3 regions of the Arthrobacter sp. Sr33 genome follow, and region 2 is predicted to be linked to each of the others. Evidence: riboswitches for the same ligand, from Rfam matches in the RefSeq annotation. Region 2 holds a riboswitch; each other region holds the start of a gene.
The links. Region 2 has a riboswitch for cyclic di-AMP ahead of ACX80T_RS13925 (C40 family peptidase). Riboswitches for the same ligand answer to the same signal wherever they lie in the genome.
Positions count from the first base shown of each region.

Region 1: another riboswitch for cyclic di-AMP. It lies ahead of ACX80T_RS13665 (M23 family metallopeptidase); the one in region 2 lies ahead of ACX80T_RS13925 (C40 family peptidase).
Region 3: another riboswitch for cyclic di-AMP. It lies ahead of ACX80T_RS13030 (C40 family peptidase); the one in region 2 lies ahead of ACX80T_RS13925 (C40 family peptidase).

Region 1 is NZ_JBTNDD010000010.1:97,022-104,487, reverse strand. It holds gene ACX80T_RS13680 (MFS transporter) at 1-167, shown strand, start outside; gene serC (phosphoserine transaminase) at 215-1,342, opposite strand; gene ACX80T_RS13670 (metal-dependent transcriptional regulator) at 1,591-2,298, shown strand; cyclic di-AMP (ydaO/yuaA leader) riboswitch at 2,437-2,610, shown strand; gene ACX80T_RS13665 (M23 family metallopeptidase) at 2,613-3,413, shown strand; cyclic di-AMP (ydaO/yuaA leader) riboswitch at 3,539-3,702, shown strand; gene ACX80T_RS13660 (NlpC/P60 family protein) at 3,708-4,541, shown strand; gene ACX80T_RS13655 (NlpC/P60 family protein) at 4,571-5,434, shown strand; gene ACX80T_RS13650 (HNH endonuclease) at 5,669-6,169, shown strand; gene mobA (molybdenum cofactor guanylyltransferase) at 6,166-6,792, shown strand; gene ACX80T_RS13640 (DUF6457 domain-containing protein) at 6,807-7,103, shown strand; gene ACX80T_RS13635 (molybdopterin molybdotransferase MoeA) at 7,115-7,466, shown strand, end outside.
Region 2 is NZ_JBTNDD010000011.1:10,209-17,674, forward strand. It holds gene ACX80T_RS13915 (alpha/beta fold hydrolase) at 1-87, shown strand, start outside; gene ACX80T_RS13920 (NAD-dependent epimerase/dehydratase family protein) at 84-1,088, shown strand; gene ACX80T_RS13925 (C40 family peptidase) at 1,315-2,211, opposite strand; cyclic di-AMP (ydaO/yuaA leader) riboswitch at 2,215-2,391, opposite strand; gene ACX80T_RS13930 (hypothetical protein) at 2,566-2,808, shown strand; gene mutM (bifunctional DNA-formamidopyrimidine glycosylase/DNA-(apurinic or apyrimidinic site) lyase) at 3,213-4,211, opposite strand; gene rnc (ribonuclease III) at 4,220-5,008, opposite strand; gene rpmF (50S ribosomal protein L32) at 5,072-5,275, opposite strand; gene ACX80T_RS13950 (YceD family protein) at 5,278-5,844, opposite strand; gene ACX80T_RS13955 (YdcF family protein) at 6,116-6,709, shown strand; gene ACX80T_RS13960 (DUF3140 domain-containing protein) at 6,819-7,163, shown strand; gene ACX80T_RS13965 (TOBE domain-containing protein) at 7,215-7,466, shown strand, end outside.
Region 3 is NZ_JBTNDD010000009.1:140,418-147,883, reverse strand. It holds gene ACX80T_RS13050 (DNA gyrase/topoisomerase IV subunit A) at 1-1,833, shown strand, start outside; gene ACX80T_RS13045 (GNAT family N-acetyltransferase) at 1,929-2,915, opposite strand; gene ACX80T_RS13040 (BlaI/MecI/CopY family transcriptional regulator) at 3,049-3,414, shown strand; gene ACX80T_RS13035 (M56 family metallopeptidase) at 3,419-4,399, shown strand; gene ACX80T_RS13030 (C40 family peptidase) at 4,742-5,623, opposite strand; cyclic di-AMP (ydaO/yuaA leader) riboswitch at 5,627-5,843, opposite strand; gene ACX80T_RS13025 (metal-sensitive transcriptional regulator) at 6,146-6,553, shown strand; gene ACX80T_RS13020 (heavy-metal-associated domain-containing protein) at 6,787-7,110, opposite strand; gene ACX80T_RS13015 (SHOCT domain-containing protein) at 7,413-7,466, shown strand, end outside.

The sequences.
Region 1 (7,466 bases), on a different contig from region 2:
GTCCACGGTGGAGCCTCGCCGTCGCCGCAGCGGCCGGCATCATTGCGGCGCTGGCGGGAATGATCTGGGCCTGGCGGGCCCACCATCTACGGCTTCGCTACGATCCGGCCCCGCGGCGTCGGCTGCGGATTGAAACTGACTTCGGCAAACCTCTCACCGATCCCTAAGATCCGGTCCAGCCACAGGCTTTTGGGATCTTAGGGGCGGCGGAGGGCTAGCGTCCGCCGATCACGAAGTCGATGCAGGCCAGCAGGGCTGAAATATCGTCCGGTTCAATCGAGACGAACGTCGCGATGCGCAGCTGGTTCCGGCCCAGCTTCCGGTACGGCTCGACGTCGACAATGCCGTTGGCGCGCAACACCTTCGCGAGTGACGCAGCGTCAACGGAGTCGTCGAAGTCGATGGTCGTAATGACATTGGAGCGGTCCTCGGCGCGGGTGACGAAGGGGGTGGCGACGTCGGACGCTTCCGCCCACTGGTAGACCCGCCCCGCGGACTCCGCGGTGCGGGCCGCAGCGAACTCGAGACCGCCGCTCTGGTTCAACCATTCGACCTGGGCGTTGAGAGTCACCAGGGTGGCCAGGGACGGGGTGTTGTAGGTCTGGTTCAGTAAAGAGTTGTCGATGGCCGTCTGGAGGTTCAGGAAATCAGGGATCCAGCGGTCGGTCGCCGCGATCCGGGCTGCGCGCTCCAGCGCGGCCGGCGAGAACAGGCCAAGCCACAGGCCGCCGTCGGACGCGAAGTTTTTCTGGGGAGCGAAATAGTAGACGTCGGACCCACTGACATCCACGTCCAGGCCGCCGGCGGCCGACGTCGCGTCGATGAGGACCAAGGCATCCGGTGCGGCGCCGTCGACCCGGTGCACCGGTGCTGCCACACCGGTGGAGGTCTCGTTCTGCGGCCAGGCGTAGACGTCCACGCCTGTTTCCGCTTCAGGGGTGGGGCGCGTCCCCGGGGCCGAGGTGATCACCGAGGATGCCTGGAGGAAGGGCGCCTTGTTGGTGGCGGAAGCGAACTTCGCCCCGAATTCCCCGAACGACAGGTGCTGGGCCTTGTCCTGCACCAGCCCGAAGGATGCCACATCCCAGAACGCTGTTGACCCACCAACGCCCAGCACCACCTCGTAGCCGGCCGGCGCGTTGAACAGCTGGCTCAGGCCTTCCCGGACCGAACCGACAAGGTTGCGCACCGGCGCCTGACGGTGGGACGTGCCAAGCAGGGTCCGTCCGGCCTGCGCGAGGGCCTCCATCTGCTCGTCGCGCACCTTCGACGGGCCTGCTCCGAAACGCCCGTCGGCGGGAAGGAGGCCAGCGGGGATCAATTGGTCCGGGGAAATGCTCATGGTCTCTCCAAGGGGGTAAGCGTGCGACACAAGACGGGATACATTCTGCCGCACTACCCGCCCCTGGTGGCATTTGTGAACATGTCCCGACCGGGCACCCGGTTGCCGCTGATTGCCGCGGCCTCTGGTAAATGGGTTAACCTTGGTGAGCGTAGAACTTGTGTTCGGCGCTGGCGATATGTGCCGCGCTCCCACCGCGAAAGCTGCCCGCTGTTCCATCCCGCACCAGTGCCTAGGAGCTGAACCGCATGACGGACCTCATCGATACCACTGAGATGTATCTGCGGACCATCCTGGAACTGGAGGAGGAAAACATTGTTGCCCTCCGCGCCCGGATCGCTGAACGGCTCCGCCATTCCGGTCCCACCGTCTCCCAGACCATCGGCCGGATGGAGCGCGACGGGCTGGTGATTGTCTCGGGCGATCGCCACCTCGAATTCACTGACCTTGGCCGCCGTCGCGCCATCGGGGTGATGCGCAAGCACCGCCTCGCCGAACGTCTCCTCTCCGACGTGATTGGCCTGGATTGGGCTTATGTCCACGAAGAGGCCTGCCGCTGGGAGCACGTGATGAGCGAGCGGGTTGAACAGCGGTTGTACGAGCTGCTGGGGAAGCCCACCGAGTCTCCATACGGCAACCCTATTCCGGGGCTTGAGGCCCTGGGCGGCCCGCCAACCCAAGGCTTCACCGACGGTGTCCGCAGCCTCCTGTCGGTGATCGGCGCCAATCCTCAGGGGTCAGTGATTACCCTTATCCGGTTGGCCGAGCCCATTCAGGTGGACCCGGAACTGCTCTCCCAACTCGATGAGGGTGGGTTGCGGCCCGGAACGGTCATCGGCGTGCAGGCGGCCGGCGACTATGTGTCGGTCAGGGTCGAGGGTATCGAGGGCGCGCTGGAGCTCCCGCCGGAGGTCGCCGCACACGTGTTCGTGTCGGTCGCCGGGCCGGCTCTCTAACCCTCCACGGCACAATATTGCCGCAAGTTATCCACAGGAAAAGATAACGAACGTATCTCTTTTGCTTCTGGTCGTGGATGATGGAAAGCTGACGTTGATACATCAGCGTTATCCAAACCGCACGCCTAACCCTGTCAGCGGATTTGGATGCTGAGACCCGTGACAGGGGCGGAGGACCCATCAGACGGCGGCTGATAAGCCGCCTTGGGGTGAAGTCCGGACGCGGTGCTGCTTCGGCGGACCGGTCAGGGCCGAGTTTCTTCCCGAACTCGAATCCGACAGCTAACTTCGCAGGCATATACGAAAGGGACCCTTTGTCGAAGCACCATGCTTCGGGACGCCGCCGTGCCGGCGCCCCAGTACCTGCCGTGCGTCCTCGGGACGCGCAACGACTCGAACGACGACGACGAGCAACCCGGGTCAGGGGCGACTTTTCGCTCACCGGGATGAGCCAAAAATTCGCCATCGCCGCCGCCGCGTCCGGGCTGGTGCTGACCGTTACGCTACCCACCACCGCGGGGACGGCCCCGCAGGACGACAATGCGGCCGCCGTAGCCGTTGCGCCCACCGTGCAGGCGACTGTTGCGCCCCGGGAAATCAGCGTTCCCGACGCGGCGCTGGTCGACTTCAGCCGCACCGCATTGCAGAGCACCTTTGACGCAGACGCCAAGCTCAGCGAGATCATGACCGCTGCAGACTCAGCGGCTGTACCTGCAGCGGCCCGCGGCTCCCTGTCAGCTCCCATGGACAAGCTGATTGTCACGTCCCCGTTCGGTTACCGGGTCAGCCCGATTACCGGTTTGGGTGGGGAACTCCACTCAGGTCAGGACTTCAGCAGCTCGTGCGGCACTGAAGTGTTCGCGGCAGCGTCCGGCACTGTCACCTTTGCCAGCTGGCACCCCTATGGCGGTGGAAACCGCGTGGTCATCGATCACGGCAACGGGCTCGAATCCACGTACAACCATCTCTCGTCCAGCAGTGTCCAGGAGGGGCAGTCAGTGGACCGCGGTGAGGTTGTCGCCCAGAGCGGTAGTACCGGTGCATCCACCGGCTGCCACCTGCATTTTGAAGTGATGGTTGACGGTCAGGCCGTGGACCCCATGGGCTGGCTGTAACCAAGGACACACCGTTTCGTGACCGGAATGTGACATTGCGGTCAATCTCATGTACCGTCAATCTCGTGCCAAATTCTAATAGGTTTGGCACCCTCGAGCAGATCGCCTAGCTCTGCCACTGCCTGAGGTTCCGTTCGCACAATTCGCATGGCAGAGGCGGGGGAACCAATTAGTGGATTTCGCAAGAAATCCTTGGGGTTAAGTCGTCTGATTCCACTGGGAATCAGAGGGCCGGGTGACTCCCATCCGAATCCGACAGCTCACCTCGCAGGCAATTGGGAGAGGCAATCGAACGTGTCAACTAGCTCTTCTCTGGGCCGCCACAGGGCCGCCCGTACGCACACCAGCCCCCTGACAGCCATCTCAAGCGCCGTCTCCTCGAACGCTGGTTCCGTCGGCCGCCAGGCAGCAGTCATCGTCGCAGCGTCAGGGCTCGTCCTGACCGCCGGACTGCCAGCCCACGGGTTCGGTGAGTCCGAGCGTGTCGTTCAGCTCTCCACCCCCCTGATCTCGATTGCTGCTACGGCTGACGCCGTAAGCGCTCCCGCCACCGCCGAGATCACCTTCGAGCGTGCAGCCGTGTCGGCGACGCCCGCCGCCGTAGCTGCTCCAGTCGTCGAGGTGCAGGCCGACGTCATCGAGCCAATAACAGCCGCCGCTGAGCCGGTAGCCGAAATGGTGGCAGAGCCCGCCGTGCAGGAAGCAGCGCCAGTCGAGGCAGCGCCAGTTGAGGCGCCCGCAGCAGAAGCAGTAGTCGCACCAGCTGCGCCAGCCCAGACGCCCGCAGCCGAAAAGCCAGCCCCCAAGGCTGCCCCTTCCGGTAACATCGCCGCTGGTCTGGTCGGATCCGCCTACTCCCAGATCGGTGTCGGGCAGGACTGCACCGCCATGGTTGAGAAGGCACTTCGCTCCGTCGGCAAGTCCGTTGGCGACATTGCGCCTGGCGATTTCTTCGCCTTCGGATCAGTTGTTGGCTCTCCAGCGGCGGGCGACCTGGTAATCACCGCCGGCCACGTAGCCATCTACGTCGGAAACGGCCAAGTCATCAGCGGTGGCCTGAACGGCATGAACACCGACCTCCATTCCCTTTCCGACCTCCCCGGCGCTAGCTTCGTCCGCGTTAGCTAAGACCACACCGAACCCTGGAGAACGCAAAAATGACAACTCGCACAGCTATTGCACGTCACCGTGCCGATAAGCGCCACAACACCAACTTCTCGGCTCTGGCCAAAGCAGTAACCGAGAACGCTGGCGGCATGGGCCGTCAGGCAGCTGTAATCGCCGCAGCATCAGGCCTTGTCCTGACCGGTGGGGTATCGGCCAACGCTGCTGAGCTCTCCCTCGAATCAGCCGAACGGACCACCCTGACCTCCGCGCTGGAGATCCAGGCCGCTCCAGCCGCCGTCGAAGCTCCCGCAGACGCCGACATTGCGTTCAACCGCACCCCGGTCAAAGCCGTAGCAGCCCCAGCAGTCGTCGAAGCCCCAGCAGTCACTGTTCAGGCTGAGACCGTTGTGGAGATCGAAGAGGCTCCGGCCGTGGCCCCGGCCGCTGAGCCCGAAACCGTAGAGCCGGTTACCGTAACACCTGCAGTGAACGTCGAGCCGGAAGCGCCCGTCCGGACCACTCCAGCACAGGCCGCTCCGGCAGCCGAGGCCCCCGTCGCGCAGAAAGCCCCAGCCGCATCCTCAGGGAAGGCAGCAACAATCGCGGCCGCAGCACAGGCTCAGCTGGGAGTCACCCAGGACTGCACCCGTCTGGTGAGCAACGCCCTGGCAGCAGCAGGGATCAACTTCCACGGCTGGCCAGCCGGGTACCTGTCCCTCGGACGCACGGTCAGCGCCGGCGAAGCCATCCCAGGTGACCTCATCTACTACACAGATGGCGGAGCCGGAGTGGCCCACATCGCTGTGTACATCGGTGGCGGCCAGGCAGTCCACGGTGGGTTCAACGGCAACCAGACTGTGGTCGCTCCAGCCGACCTTGGTTCGGGCCCAGTCTTCATCCGCGTCGGCGGCTAGGAACACCCCGCATGACGACAAAAGACCCGGAGGAATTTCCTCCGGGTCTTTTTGTGCGTCTGGCAGCCGCCCGGACTGTCAAGGCGATCGGTCCGCGACGACACGCGTGGACCAGCTCCATCAAAATTAGCTAACCGAGCGTCAGCCGAACTACCCTTACTCAAAAGGAGTCAGGATTTCGGCCTGCGACCCCGGCGATAGGGGTAGAGGCCTGATCGGCAAAGAGGAATGTGCATGCGCACTCTCGTTCTGAATGCTGGATATGAGCCGCTGGCGGTAGTGACCTTCCGCCGGGCGCTGGTCCTTGTGCTGGCCGGCAAAGCCAGCGTCGTCGCGGAAGGGGAGGAACCGGTCATCGGACCCAATGAGATTCTCGGGCGCCCCTCGGTCATCCTGCTGAACCGGTACGTGAAAATCCCCTACCGGCAAAGTCTTGTGGTCACCCGCAGGGGTGTGCTGCGCCGCGACAACCATCTGTGCGCCTACTGCGGCAAAAGCGCCTCCACCATCGATCACGTGTATCCACGCTCCCGCGGCGGGGACTCCAGCTGGGAAAACCTCGTAGCCTGCTGCCTCAGGTGCAACAACGACAAGGGTGACAAGACGCTCGCCTCTCTGGGGTGGCAGCTGGGGGTCACCCCACAACCGCCCCGAGGTCCATCCCACCACTTCCGTGAGATCGAGAAGCCAGCCCCGCAGTGGAGCGCCTTCCTCCGGTCGGAGAGCGCCGCTTGAGCGCTCAGGTACCCGTTGCCTTCAATGCCGTAGTGCTCTCGGGTGGCAGATCCTCACGCCTGGGAGGTACACCCAAGGCCCATCTCGAGCACAAGGGGCAAAGCCTGCTTGACCTGACCTGTCAGGCCGCGGCAGCTGCACGACGGATCGTCGTCGTCGGGCCAGACGACGTCGAAGGCGCAACCTTCCGGGCTCGACCGGTGTCGCGCGAGTTTGTCCGCGAGTCGCCACCGTTCGGCGGGCCGGCCGCGGCGCTGGCTGCCGCCGTCGACCATTTACAGGACGACTCGACACCGTGGCTGCTGGTGCTGGCGTGCGACATGCCGCGCATCGCGGAGGCGATTCCTTCGCTTCTGAAAGCGGCGGTCGATCGTCCGGATTCCTCGGCGATGGCGCACGACGGCGGCCGGGACCAGCCGCTGGCCGCCCTCTACCGTTTTGCTGACCTGCGGTTAGCGGTGCAGGAGATCCACGCCTCCGGAGGGGCCCAGAATCTATCGATGAAGGCACTCCTTGCTAGGGTGCAATGGAGAGCAATTGACGTTCGGCCGGGCAGTACCGCCGACGTCGACACCTGGGCTGACGCTCAATCCCTCGGTGTCTCAGGCACAGCACCGACCTAGATTCAGGAGCAGCGATGAAAAAACAGGATCAGATCCTTCAGGAATGGAGTGCCCAACTCATTGAGGCCTTCGAGCTTCAGGGCACCACCATCGATATCGATGCCATCCTTTCCCTCGCGGGGGACGCAGCCCATTCAATAGTGCGCCCGGCAGCGCCGCTGACCACCTTCATTGCTGGCTATGCCGCTGGCCTCGCCGTGGCCAGCCAGCAGGCTACCGAGGCGGTAGCCATGGAGTCAGCGATTGAGGCTGCCCGTCGCCAGTGTCCCACCGAAGACGCGGCCACCCCACCAACGGCGGAGGCCCAGTGAGCGAATCCCCCATGAGTGAATCCCCAGTGAGTGATACTGCCACCGACAACTCCACCGGCCGGAACCTCGACTGGGAGCAGGCGCGACGCGTCGCCTACGACGCCGGAACGCCAATGGCCAACCAGACAGTCCCGCTCTCCGAAGCGCTTGGACAAACACTGGCTGAGCCGGTCACGGCTTTACAGGCCATCCCGCACTACGCGTCGTCGGCCATGGACGGTTGGGCAGTCAACGGCAATCCACCGTGGCAACTGGTTAGTCATGCACCAAAGGAAGAGCACCCCTGGTCGCGTCCTGCCCCGCACCAGGATTCGGGTGCGGGACCGCTGGTTCCCGGTGAGGCGACATTCATCCTGACCGGCG
Region 2 (7,466 bases):
ATCAGGCACAACGCGAAGATTGACCGGACAGCGGTTGCGGTGTGGGCTGCCGGGGTGCTCGCCGGCGGCCGGGTCGGCAAGCTGTGAGGGTTCTCGTCACCGGTGCCAGCGGGATGCTGGGCCGGGTTACTGCCGCGCTCCTCCAGGCGCAGGGTCACGCGGTCAGGACGTTTCAGCGGCGCCCATCCGGTCTGGCTGGCGTTGAAGACAGCCTTGGATCGATCACCGACCAGACGGCAATCCACCGCGCTGTGCAGGGCATGGATGCGGTGGTGCACCTCGCGGCGAAGGTTTCCTTCGCGGGTGCTGCGGCTGACTTCGAGGCAATCAATGTGGAGGGCACCCGTGTCCTGCTCGAAGAGTCGCGCGCGGCCGGTGTGCGCGACTTCGTCTTCATTTCCTCGCCGTCGGTGGCGCACGTGGGTGAGGCACTCGTGGGTCAAGGTGCCACTGAGGCCACTCCGGCTCTGGTGCGCGGCAATTACGCGCAGACCAAGGCTAAAGCCGAACTGCTCGCGTTGGACGCCAACAGCGAAGGTTTCAGGGTGGCAGCGGTCCGTCCCCACATTGTGTGGGGTCCCGGTGACACGCAGCTGGTTGAACGGGTGCTGGAGCGTGCGCGTGCCGGGCGCCTGCCGTTCCTTGACGCCGGCACCGCCCTGGTCGACACCACCTACGTGGATAACGCCGCCGCAGCGATCGGCGCAGCCTTGAGCGGCATGGATCGGTTGGCTGGACAAGCTGTGGTGGTCACCAGTGGTGAGCCCCGCCCGATCGGTGAATTGATCGCCGGAATCTGCCGGGCCGGAGGGGTTCAGCCGCCGCGGTGGGCCGTTCCTGGCGGTGTGGCACGGGTCGCGGGATCCCTGGTGGAATTCCTCTGGCAGCGCGGCGGGATCGAGAGTGAACCGCCGATGACCCGTTTCCTTGCGGAGCAACTATCGACTGCACACTGGTTTGATCAGCGCAGGACCCGCGAGTTGCTCGATTGGACGCCTACGGTGTCAGTGGATGAAGGTCTGGCCCGCCTGGCACAGCATTACCAGGGGAACCAGCATTACCAGGGGAACCAGGCTTCCCTCTCCTAGCGATCCATCGGAGCGTGGAGACGTCCCTGACTGTCAGTTCGTCCCCAGGTGAGCTGGCTCGGTGGTGGCACGCAGTTTTCCGTTGTCGTATCTTGACCCGTCGGTTGCCTCGGTGTCATTGGCTTGCCCTATCGGGGACCAAAGCGTCCGGAAAGCACGAATGCGCCACCGGATTTCTCCGATGACGCATTCGGGTGCTGACAACCGTACCGCTGACGCGGAGGGTTTAGAGGGTGTAGTACCCAACCAGTGGCATGGCGCTGACCGCGTGGACCAGGGTGCCCTGGCTCGGGTTCAGTGCGCTGACCATCTGGCCGCCACCGATGTAGATGCCGATGTGTCCGCCGCCGTTCTGGACGACAAGGTCGCCGGGCTGAGGGTTGCTGGTGGGGGTCAGCGCGCCCATCTGTGCCTGGCTGGTGCGGGGCAGGTCGATGCCGTGCTGAGCGTAGACCCACTGCACGAAGCCCGAGCAGTCCCAGCCGCCTGGCGAGGTGCCGCCGTAGACGTAGGGGGAGCCAACGAGGCCCTGTGCTGTTCCGGCGATCCCTGCGCTGGAAACCTGTCCGCCGGTGGATGCTGCTCCCATTGGCTGGATGGTCTCGGAAGCGGTGGTAATGCCCAGGGTGCTGGTTTCGGCAGGCGCCGGAGCGGCTGCTGGTGCAGCAACTGGGGCGGGAGCAGCAGCCGGAGCTGGTGCTGCAGCCGGTGCTGGTGCTGATACCTGAGTGGCCTGGCCGGCGTTGCCGGACAGTGAGATGACGTCACCTGGGTAGATGATCGAATCCCAGCCGAGACCGTTCGAGGCGAAGATGGCCTCGATGCTGACGCCGTAGGTGCTGGCGATGCTGCCCAGAGTATCTCCGGACTGAACGGTGTGAGTGGTGGAGCTGGCGGCGGTCGTCTGGGCAACTGGTGCGGAGACGGCGGCCGGGGCGCTGACGTTGACTTCGCCTGCAGCGTTGGCTGGGAGTCCGGCGCTGAACATCAGACCTGATGCGGCGACGACTACAGCTGCTGGACGACCGATGGCGCCAGCGTGAGAGCTAACTGCCTTGGAAACGGTCTGCATGGCGCTTGGTGGGGTTGCACGGTGGCGCGCGATATAACGGTTCTTGGACATGATGTTGCCTCTCCCAATGCCTGCGAAGTTAGCTGTCGGATTCGGATGGGAGCCACCCGGGCGCTGTGCGCCTTCACCCCTAGGTCGTCTGGCGACGACCACTACTACTGGTTCCCCCGCTTCTGCCTGATGTGTGCGAACGGACCTTACGACGGCGGCAGAATTAGGCAATCTGTCGAAAGGACGCTGAGTTGAACGGAACCCAACGTGCGGTCCACTGTACATTTCCTGGTCCGGGTTTGTCACATTTAGGTTACGGCGGCAGTATGCTGTTGGATGTCCCAGGTCGGGGCGCGGGTCCGACCGTGGAGGGCTGAGGCAATCCAACACGACCTGCAGGAATTCCGCCGGGGCGTGAACGAGCATCGAATAGGTGACACGGAGAATCCGTGCTCGACCGGTGGTGAGCAGGTTCCATCGGCGGCGGTCTTCGGCGAATTCGGCGGGACCACTGTGATGGTTGCGTCCGCCGGGTTCGATGCCCAGCTGTCCTTCGACGAACAGATCAAGCCGTCCCACACCCTTGATGTACACCTGTGTTTGGACGCTGAGTCCTGCGCGGCGCAGGTGGGTGACGCTCACATGGAGCCACGATGATGGACGCAGCACCCAGAGGTTTGGTTGCGTTGCGGCACTGATCCAGGCCAGTTCAGCTTTGGCACACGATGCAGTGAGCAGACTCCCAGTGATGCCGGGTAGCGCAAAGACTCCTGGCCCGGGGTTTACCACCTCACCCTTTGCGAGGGCCGCGCGGAGGTGACCAGATCCCAGACCGGCGCGGGTGAGTTCCCTACGGCGTGCCACGCCGCCTAGTTCTTGCAGTGTCTTGACCGTGTCCATGCCCAATGGTCGCCCTCTTTGGGGGTGTCAGTGCGGCGTCACCCGTTCTATGTGGGTAAGTCTCCTTGGTGGAGCGGGAGTGGGACTGGGGCTAGTGGGCAACGTGGCACAGGTGAGGTGCGAGGGAGTGCTGAACCAAGGATCCCGGCTGCAGGGATGCGCTACCAGCGGCCGTTGCGGGGCTTCGGCTGACACCGCGGGCAGCTGAACGACGAACGGTTCATAAACATCTCGCGGCGGATCAGCGAAAGGCCGTCAAAGAACGGGTCGGCGGCGCAGCGGGTACAAGGTTCGCCCTCGCGGCCATAGGCGTTGAGGGAACGTTCAAAGTAACCGGAGCTGCCATTGACATTCACATAGAGCGAGTCAAAGCTGGTGCCGCCAGCGTCGAGCGCCCGCAGCATCACATCACGGCAGGCATCAATCAGCCGTAGGGCATCGGCCCGGCGCATGACATCCGTGGGGCGGGCATAGTGGACTTTGGCTGCCCACAGCGCTTCGTCGGCGTAGATGTTGCCGATTCCCGATACCAGTCCCTGGTCCAGTAGCGCTCGTTTAATTCCGGTCCTGCGTCGCCGGAGCTTTGCGAAGAAGTCATCGAAGGAGAATGCCGGATCCAGCGGATCGCGGGCTATATGGGAGGCCTCAACCGGGATCAGCGGCAGTGGACTCTCCCCCAGCCCACCCGGATGGCCGTCTGTGGTCGACACCATCGACGTCACAAAGAGGCCGCCGAAAATGCGCTGATCAACAAACCGAAGCTCCTGCGGCAGGGGTCCGGCATCAGGATCGTCGACAGCCGACAGGGTGAGCCTGACCCGCAAGTGCTTTTCCTCGGGCAAGCCTGCGTCTTTGACCAGCAGCTGGCCGCTCATGCCCAAGTGAGCCATCAGGGCCACTGGCGCGACACCACTCGTGCCACCACTCGTGGCAGTCCCACCAGCCTCGGCCGGAGGTGCCAACGGCATCCACAGGAACTTTCCCCGCCGCACCACGTCCAGCACCCGGGCTCCCACCAGATTGCCGGCGAAGTCTTCGGCGCCCAGCCCGTGCCGGCGGATGGAGCGGACATCAAGGATGTCGACGTCGTCAATGGTTCGTCCCAACACCCAGCGGGCGAGGCCGCGACGCACCACCTCAACCTCGGGAAGTTCAGGCATGGTACGGCTTAGGCTGACTCGGCCGAACCGGGGGCGGCAGTCACGTCAGAAGCATCAGCAGGGCCAGTGCCATTGGCCGGGGTCGACACCGAGTAAGCGGCCGATTTGGGTTCGTGGGCGAGGTGCCGGAGCATCTTCCACGACGCGGCGGCTGCCTCCTGCTCGGCTTCCTTCTTGGAGGGGCCCGACCCGGAGCCATACGGCAGTCCGCCGACGATGAGGAGGGCTTCGAAGGTGCGTGCGTGGTCGGGGCCGGAGCCGGTGACCTTGTAGTCAATGGCGCCGAGCCGGCGTGCCGCGGCGATTTCCTGGATGCTGGTTTTCCAGTCGGTGCCGGCGCCCATCGCTGCAGCACTGCCAAGCAGCGGCGCGACAAGCCGCATCACCATGGCCCGGGCAACTTCAATACCGTTGTCCAGGTAGGTAGCGCCAATAATGGCCTCCATCGTGTCAGCGAGGATCGAGGCCTTGTTCTTGCCGTTGGTCAGCTTCTCCCCCTGGCCCAGCAGCACATACTCGCCGAGGTCCAGTTCGCGGGCAATCCCGGCCAGGGCACGGGTGCTGACGACGGCGGAGCGTCGTTTGGCGAGATCGCCCTCTGACAGGTCGGGGTTATCCCGGTACAGCGCATCGGTGACCGCAAGTCCCAGCACCGAGTCGCCCAGGAACTCCAGGCGCTCGTTGGTGGGGATGCCCCCGTGCTCGTAGGCGAACGAGCGGTGTGTCAGGGCAAGACGAAGCGTCCCGGCGTCTATAGAGACACCGAGACGCTTCAAAAGGTCTTCAGTATTAGCCACGTCTACTTACGCATTCGCATAAGAACGCTGCGGGTCCCCCGTTGCCGGGGTACGCAGCGGTCGTTAGACGTCGGCTACTTTGCGTCCCTTGTACTCAAGGAACAGTGCAGTGCCGGCGGAGTCGGTTACTACCTTGGCCTGGTGAGCCAGGCTGTAGGTAACGCGGCCGTTCTCCACGGTCTTCACCAGTTTGGGCGCAGTTGCCTTCCACTGGGACCGACGTGCACGGGTATTCGAGCGGGACATTTTCCGCTTAGGAACAGCCACGACTAACTCTCTTCTCTCTCGACAGACTCTGTACTTGCTGCCGCGTCGCTTGACGCTGCAGTGCCAGTCAACCCGGAAAGGGCGGACCAGCGGGGATCCAAAATTTCGTGCTGATGATCGGGGTCATCTGCAAGGCGTGCTCCACATTCAGAACACAGACCCTCGCAGTCCTCCCGGCACACCGGCTGGAACGGCAGCGACGTTACCACTGCGTCCCGAAGCACCGGCTCAAGATCAATTGAATCCCGATCTACCCGGTGCTCTTCAACAGGTTCTTCTCCCTCGGACAACTCGACGTCGTCGTAGTAGAAAAGCTCCTGCACATCGATGCTGCTGCTGTACCTGATGGGATCCAGGCACCGGCCGCATTCGCCCACGATCTCGACGTCTGCGGTACCAGATACCAAAATGCCTTCATGTACTGCCTCAAGTCTCAGATCCAGTTCCACGGGGGAACCTTCCTGAACACCGATGAGAACCACACCGAAATCCTTTGGTGCGGGTACATGTTCTTCGATTGTTCGCATGCTGCCCGGGCTGCGCCCGAGGTCCTTGACGTTGAAAATCAAAGGCGAACTAAGATCGCTTTTAATGGGAACTCCTGTAGAACATATGACCGACGTATCATCTTAGCCTGATAAGCCCGCCCGGCTCAAACCAGTTCCTGCGGACCCGGTATGCGGCTATTGCCGACGACGACGGCGAGTGCCGCTCATGCCCCACCTCACCACGGATTGGGGGCAGAGCCAAACGCGCCACGCTGGTAGGCCCCAGGCCATCCGGCGCTCCGGCGGGGTCTGGTCCCCCACCTCCCCCACCCCGGCACGTAGGCTGTGTCCAGTGAAGATTCCCCCAGCCACCAGTGCCGTGTGGCTGTGGCTGCGGCGATCGCTGGCTGTCCTGGTGACCCTCGCCGGCGTCTGGCTGCTCGCCTGCTACTCACTCTTCATCAACCCTCCGGTCTTCGACGCTGCCCACGTGGCAAGCGTTGAGGCAGACGCTGTGGTGGTGTTGGGTGGCGCCAGTTCGGAGCGGCTCCCCGTGGGGCAGGAGCTTGTCGCAGCCGGCCACTCATCCATCCTGGTGATGTCCACTACCAGCACCCCGGGAAACGTCGACGCCGACAAGTTGTGCCGGCGCCCGGCCCACGAGTCGCGGGTGTGCTTTGAGCCTGATCCCCAGACCACCCGGGGGGAGGCTCGTGCCCTGGCCCGGCTAGCCGCCGATCGGGGCTGGGACACGCTGATCGTGGTGACGTCGGACTATCACTCCCTTCGGGCCTTCACCAACCTCAGCCAGTGCTCCACGGCGGACCTTCTCATGGTGCCCTCCGAGCCGGACCATGGCTTCCTCGAATGGCTGCCCCGCTTCGTCGAGGAGAGCGCCGCCCTCACCGCGAGCTATGTGCGGCCGGTGTGCGCCAACCGCATCTGACAGCCTCCCGTACCATGGTGCGTTCACCGCATTGGTCAGTATGCTTAGCGCTATCAGGGCCCGCCGATGGAGTGCGGCCTCACCTACTGCCTGAGGGGTAGCGCCACCGATGAGCGATTCCGAAAAGTCACTGGATTCAATCTGGTCCGACTGGAAACAGGCTGTCACCATGAATGCTTCCACCCTGGAGCGGTGGCTCGAAACCGATGAGTCCAAAGCGGTCGGTCAGAAGGGTGACGGCGGGGAATCAGTGGGTCATGCATCCGGTCGGCGGATTGTGAAGATGCTGCGGACCAATAAAGCGGATCTGAGCGAATCTGATGTCGAACACATGCACAAAGTCGTGGGCTACATCCACCGGCATCTGGCGCAGAAGCCCTCAGCTGACCTGGAAAACTCCCGGTGGCGGTACTCGCTGATGAACTGGGGGCATGACCCACTCGAGCAGGACTAGGGCTCTCGAAGACCCCTACATTGCCGCATCTGCTGCGATAGAGTGTGTTTTATGGCGCAGATACGCATTAAAGATGCCGCTCACTATCTTGGGGTCAGCAGCGATACAGTGCGCCGCTGGGTGGAGGATGGCACCCTGACCGGGGAAAAGTCGGAGACTGGCATCACCACAGTCGATGGGTTGGAACTTGCGCACCTGGCCCGTGAGCGGGCGGTCCTCCCGGACGATCCTTCGGGGATGGACAGTTCCGCCCGCAACCGATTTGTGGGACTGGTAACCCGGGTGGTGACGGACAAGGTGATG
Region 3 (7,466 bases), on a different contig from region 2:
ATGCGTTTCATCCCCGGACCGGACCTTCCCAGTGGCGGTAAAATCGTGGGGCTTGAGGGTGTGCGGGACGCCTATGCGACCGGCCGTGGGTCCTTCAAAACCAGGGCCACCGTGGGAATCGAGCAGCTTTCCGCCCGGCGCACCGGCCTCGTGGTGACTGAGCTGCCCTACACGGTGGGCCCCGAAAAGATCATCGAGAAGATCAAAGACGCCGTCACATCGAAGAAGCTCCAGGGCATCTCCGACATTGTGGACCTGACCGACCGGCGTCACGGGCTGCGCCTGGTGATCGAGCTGAAGAACGGCTTCAACCCCAACGCCGTGCTGGCCCAGCTGTACCGGTACACGCCGATGGAGGATTCGTTCGGCATCAACAATGTGACCCTCGTTGACGGTCAGCCCCGGACACTCGGCCTGGTGGAGTTGCTGCAGGTCTACATCAAGCACCGACTGTCGGTGGTCCGCCGCCGCACCGCCTACCGGCTGGGACGCAAGAAGGACAGGCTTCACCTGGTCGAGGGTCTGCTGATCGCGATCGTCGATATTGACGAGGTCATCCAGATCATTCGCTCTTCGGATGAGTCGGCCCAGGCCCGGGAACGGCTGATGTCGATCTATGATCTGACCGAGCTGCAGGCGAACTACATTCTTGAGCTTCGGCTGCGTCAGCTGACCAAGTATTCACGCATCGAGTTGGAGAAGGAGCAGGACGAACTGCGCCGGGAGATTGCCCTGCTGGAGGAACTGCTCGGCTCGGAAGAGAAGCTGCGTGCCCTCCTGTCGGAGGAACTTGCAGAGGTGGCGGCGAAGTTCGCCACCCCCCGTCGCACGGTGTTGCTGGAGTCCGAGTCCAGTGCACCGCTGAAGGGCACGGTGATGCCCGCGGCTATATCGCCCGGCGGGAAAACGACGCCGTTACCCCTGGAAATTGCTGACGATCCCTGCTGGGTGATCCTGTCGACGTCGGGACAGCTGGCACGCACCGCCGACCAGGAACCGTTCGGTGAGGGCGGGCAACGGGTCAAGCACGACGTGTTCAGTTCGGTGATTCGTTCAACGGCGAGGGCGGAGGTTGGAGCGGTCACCTCGGCCGGGCGAATGCTGCGCCTTCAGGTGATGGATATGTCTGCTCTCGCACCAACCGCCGGGATTCCCAATCTGGCGGGCGGCGTACCGGCGCAGGAGTTCATGACCCTGCTGCCCGGGGAATCCCTGGTGGGGTTGGCACCGCTCGACGCGGTAATCGCCCTGGGCAGTGCGCAGGGCGTGGTGAAACGGGTTGCCCCCGAGTATCCATTGAACCGCGACGAATGGGAGATCATTTCCCTCAAGCCCAAAGACAAGGTGGTGGGCCTGGCCGCGGCCAGTGACCAGGACCTGCTGGTCTTCATCACGGCCCAGGCGCAGCTGCTGCGTTTCCCCGCATCGACCGTCCGTCCGCAGGGCCGCACCGCCGGTGGTATGGCAGGCATCAAACTGGGATCCGGTGACTCGGTCATCCACTTCGGCGCTGTGGGTGCCGAGGATTCGGCCGCCGTCGTCGTGACGATTGCCGCCGCGAGCGGAGCGCTGCCGGGCACCTCGGCTGGATCGGTCAAGGTGACCGATTTCGCGGAGTATCCGACCAAGGGTAGGGCTACAGCGGGGGTCCGGGCCCACCGGTTCCTCAAGGATGAGGACATCCTGCTGCTCGCCTGGGCCGGACACGGTCCGGCAAAAGCCGCGTCAGCTTCCGGTGTGTCCAGGGCCCTCCCCACCGAACACGGGCGCCGTGACGGTTCTGGTGTCACCCTGAGCCAGTCAGTCGACTCGATCGGACCCAGCCTCGTCTAGGGTTAGCCCCGGTCTAGGGTTGGCCCCGGCTATGGTTGGCCCCGGTCTAGGGTTGGCCCCGGCTATGGTTGGCCGGGGCCAATCGCGTCCATGGTTTAGATGCGCAGTTCGTACACCCTGACCCGGTGGGTGGCTTCGTAACCCAGACGTTCGTACAGGCCGAGGGCACCCGACGGGTTCTCGGTATCGACGCCCAGGCCAGCGTGCTCGATGCCGTCAGCTTTGAAGCGGCGCATCGCCTCGACCAGCAGGGCCGGGGCGAGCCGCAGGCCCCGCCATTTCCGCCGCACTCCCAGCAGGTCGGTGTAGCCCTCGGTGTGGCCCAGCAGTTCCCCGGACGCGGGATCGTAACTGGCCAGCTGGTAGGCAGCCACTTCGCCGGACGCCTCGTCCACCACCGCGAGGCTCCATTCGGGTTTAAACTCGGGGTGCGTCACGGTGAACCGCCAGGACTCCTCGTCACGTGGTTCACTCCCCCAGTGGTCCTGGAACGCCTCGTTGTGGGCGAGCCGCACCGCCTCGGACAGATCGTCCGAGAACGTGACAATCTGCAGTCCGGCTGCAATATCGACTTCGGGGATCTCCGTCTGCAGCGGACGGGTCATCTCCGTGAAATACCTGACGACGGCGTTGCCGGTAGCTTCCATCAGCGCGAGCTGGGATGGCACCCGTTCCTCCGCGTAGGTACGCAGCACTCCTGCCCCGGCGCCGTCGTCGTCCAACCGGCGACGCGCGCGCCCCGCCTGCCAGGAGTAGAGTGCGGTACCGATCCCCTGCCGGCGCCTGGCGGGGTCAACCCCACCCATACTGTAAACCACAGTGGACCCGGGATTCCGCTGGATTACCCCCACGGCGCGGGGCACACCCGCATCGTCGAGACCCAGGATGGTGTCCTTTGCCGGGTCGGTTTTCGATGAGCCCAGTATCTGCTCCAGGTCGGCCCGCTCCTCCACCCAGTCCGGCTGGTCTTCCTTGGCCATCCGGTGCAGCAGCTCATGCCAACTACCCAGATCATTAGGCGTGATGGCACGCCAATGCAGCGGCGTGCCGGAGGGAAAGAAGTCCGATTCTGGCTTTGTCATGGCAAAAGCCTAAATCACCGGGACGGTCAACCATCGGCTGAGCAACCGACATCTTGTTCTACCGCATGTAGAACCTTGGCGAAAAAGAGAGTAGATTTGAAGTACTCATCCACAATTTTAGCGAAGGACTTGCATGGCCACCCTCGGAGAACTCGAACGCACAGTGATGGATTTGCTGTGGGGCACCCCCGGGGCACTGACCGCGAACGCACTGCGCGACATGCTGGCGTTGGCGACGAAGGAAGCCGTGGGCAAGGAGCTCGCCGTCACGACAGTCCTGACTGTCCTCTCACGGCTGGAGAAGAAGGGGCTCGTGGAACGGGAGCGGGAAACCCGCCCGCACCGCTACCGTGCGATCACCAGCCGGGAGGAACACACCGCCGAGTTGATGCACGAAGTCCTCGTCACCGCCCCAGACCGGGAAGCAGTCCTGGCACGGTTCATCGGAAGCGTTTCCGACAGCGAGGCACAGGCTCTGCGCAAACTGCTCGGCAGCTGAACGGATGTTTTGGGCCGCCCATTTTTTGGCCGGGCTCGCCGTCGTCCTCGCCTGGCCTGCGCCGGTAGCCCTGTCTCGGGCAAAGTGGCCCACCCGTTCACCGTTTACGGCGATGATTCTGTGGCAGGCGATCGCCCTCGCGGGCGGACTGTCAATGATTGGCGCGATGCTGGTCTGGGGTCTCGACCCGCTCGGCGACAACCTGGTGGAAGCCCTTGGCCGCTTCGGCGACATGGCGTTTGCCAACCAGCCGGTCGACACGCTCGGCCTGGTCCACGTCTTCGCCCTGAGCGCCGCTGGGCTGCTCAGCGCCCACCTGATCTTTACCCTGCTGCTGACTTACGCCAAGATTCGTGGGCAGCGTAAGCGACACCGGGACATGCTGAACCTGCTCAGCTCCCCGGCAGCAAACCGGCCGGCAACGCTGGTGATCAACCATCCCACCCCTGTGGCCTATTGCCTTCCGGGTGGTGCCAGATCAGTGACCGTGCTCTCCGACGGGCTCCTCGACCTGCTGACCCCCGCCGAACTCGACGCCGTACTGGTGCACGAGCGGGCGCACCTCCACCAGCGACATCACCTACTCCTGTGGGCGTTTGCGGCCTGGCGCGCGGCCCTCCCGTGGCTGCCCACGTCACAACTGGCGCAGCGGGCTGTCAACGAGTTGATCGAGATGCTCGCCGACGACGAGGCTCTGAAGCAGGTTCGGGAGCCAGTCCTGGCCCGGGCGATCGCTATCGTCGCCTCCGGGTCGCTGCCCGACCAGCAGGGCGGTTTCGCCCACGGTGACTCGTTTGCGGTGACGGCGCTTGCTCCCGGCGCGACCCCTGACCAGGATGCTGGTGCCACCCTTAACCGGATTCACCGGCTACTCACTCCGCAGCCGCCCTTGTCGCTGCCCCAGCGGGCGGCCGCCCTCGGCGCCTCGGGACTGCTACTGGGGGCGCCGACGCTACTGCTGATTGCCCCCTGGGTGCTGGGTTAGCGCTGCCTGGCGCTGGTTTTATGAGCAATGCTCCCACTGATCGGGCACGGTCACTGGGATTGGCTAGATACTCTCAGTGACCGTCGGTGATCGTTGGGACACTTAGTCGCGGCATCCGGCGCGGCTGGTACAGGAACTGTGGAAATAATCCGCGCCCCAAAGTGGGGGGGTAGCTCGGCGAGCTAATGAGTTGGCTCGTGGCAGGTGCCATGACGAGTAGTCATGGGAGCGGATCGTGTGGCACTATCTGCTTTCCGGAGATACGAAAGTGGCAGGTGCCCTCCGTCCAGGACACCCGCCACTTTCAGTTCAGTTCACAAAGAAACTCCGTGAGTCAGGGTATTAGCCGTTGACTCGTACGAAGTATGAACCGCCGAGGTCGGATAGTGGGTGCTCGATGGTGAGGTTTGATCCGTTCATGCCGCTGCTGATGACCTTGCCGTTGCCGACGTAGATGGCAATGTGGCCGGGGCGGACGACGAGATCGCCGGGCGCGGGGCTGGAGACCCGGGTTCCGTACTGGTCGAACTGCAGGGGTCCAAGGTCGCCGACGTTCAGGCCGATGGAGCGCAGAGCGCGTTCGACGAGGATGGTGCAGTCCTGGATGGAACCGAGCTGCCCATAGGCCGAGGCGACCAGTGCTGCGCCAACTCCGCTGGCCGGAGCTGCCTTGGCTGCGGGTGCGATCGGGGTGATGGCACCGGAGGCCAGTGTCATCATTGCTGGTGCCGCATCGGCAGCGGGTGCGGCTGGTGCTGCAACTACTGCCGGTGCGGCGGGTGCTGGTGCAGGTGTTGAGTAGAACGCCTGGCTTGCAGTTGCTGCTGGAACGGCGGCTGCGCTGACGGCTGCGCCGCCGGTGAGCTGGATCTGCTGACCTGGGTAGATGATTGAAGCGTAGGACAGGCCGTTTTGCGCCAACAGGGTGTCGAGGTTAATACCGTGCAATGCGGCGATCGCTCCCAGCGTGTCTCCGGATGCGACAGTGTGGACTCCTGTTGCGGGTGCTGAGACTGCCGGAGCGGTGGTGGCTGCGCCCTGGGTGTAGGTTCCTGCGTGGGCGGTCGCTCCGACGGAGAAGACGAGGCTGCCGGTCGCGACGGCGATGATGGCTGGCTTGCCCAGTGCTACGGCCTTGGTCCTGGCCGACTGGGTCAGACCCTCGAGGGCGATGGAGTGGGTGGTGGCGGCGCGGTGGCGTGCCGAAATGGACTGACGTGACATGATTGTTTGCCTCTCCCATGCCTGCGGGGTGAGCTGTCGGGTTCGGATGGGAGTCACCCGGCCGTCCTCTACCTATGGGCTACGCCTGCCATCGCGAACGATGCTGCAGGTCTAGCACTGGATAGTCAGATCGACTTAACCCCGAGGGTCACCGCGTGCGGTGGCCCGGTGGAAACGTGGTTCCCCCGTCCCTGCCATCTGGATTGTGCGAACGGGTCCCGGTGCAGCGGCAGGGCTCGGCATTCTGCGCGGGAATGTGATCTCGGCGGGGTGCCGGGATCACTCGAATGAGAATACCCCACCGTGGTATCGAAGTCACGTTAGGGTAACGGGATTTTCAAGGATCACCGCACCCGCGGGCCGCCGACCCTCCAGGGAACCTATTTCATCTATCGAGCGTTCACGGCGGGGTGGATCGTCGATGATACTTATAAAGGCCGCGCAGAGCGCATGGTCGAGGACGTACCAACGGCCTCATCTGGGTCCGACCAGAACAGGTCGGAGCATTGAAAGGATAGCGCCGTGAACGCCGGAGCCGGACCTCGGAACAGTACCGATGACACCCCTGGGGCAGCTGCCACGGAAGTCCCCGCGCCGGAGTCCACCGTCGCGGATCAGCCGGTTACCGCCGGTGCGGTGCACGGTTATTCCCCGGACAAGGCGGCCTATTTGCGGCGTCTGAAGCGCATTGAAGGACAGGTCCGTGGGATAGCACGGATGGTCGACGAAGATCAGTACTGCATCGACATTCTCACCCAGGTCGCGGCGGTCAACAGTGCCATGCACGCCGTGAGTTTGGGCCTGCTGCAAAACCACTTGCAACACTGCGTCGTCACCGCAGCCCAAGAAGCCAAAACCACTGGGTCCTCCGAAGCCGTCGACGCGAAGGTCAAGGAAGCAACACAGGCAATCAGCAGACTACTGCGCTGAGCCTTCCGTCGGCGCATATGCGCTCCCAGGCTTCATCAGGTTGGCGTGAGTGGCTTCAATTGGTTAGCCCGGCCGGATGAGCTTCGGGAACGGCCACGAAGACGGTTTCAATTCCCGCGTCGGTGACTTTATCTGCCGCATCGGGCAGAAGCACACCCGAGGGTGTTCATCCGTACCCAGAATCGGTGAGATCCACCTCGCGCCCGGGAAATCCGGCCGGACCAGGGAAAAAGTCAGGCGCTCAAAAGCTGGTACCCGGCCTGCTCGACCGCCGAGCGTACTGCTGCTGAGGGAACCGCCTCGTTACTGTAAACGGTGACCGTGGAGGTCCCGCCGGACACGAGATCAATCTGGGCGTCGGTGACGTCATCAATCCCGCCGACTGCAGAGCTAACCCGGGACGCGCACGACCCACAGGTCAGGCCAGCGACACCGAAACTGGCGCTGATGCTGCCAGCCTGGGGAACCGTTTTGGCTTTGCTGTCCTGGGGGGCGCAGCAGGCACATCCGGAAGATGATGTGTCGGTCAGGGTCAGTTCGGAAGAAGTGCCGCACATGAGGGTCTCCAAAAAGTGAGGAATGGTTGTTCGAGAATCAGCGGGTGTAGCCATCCGGGTCATTCACGTTGGCTACAGCTGCTTGAGGGACCTTCTGGGAGTAAGCGGCCCCCTTAGGGCCGGACTTCCCACTTGGGTACTCATAAGGTATACCCCCTAGGGGTATATGTCAAGGGTTGATCCGGGTACCCGGATCCCGCAGCGACTGAAGTCACCCTGGGACCGATTGGGACCTAAGACTCTACTTTTGGGCCGACGCTAGGCGGAGACTGGAAATCATCTCGAGGTGAAAGGTATCCGGCATGATGTGGGGTTATGGGCAGGGATCAGCGTGGATGTGGCTTTGGGGCGTCCTC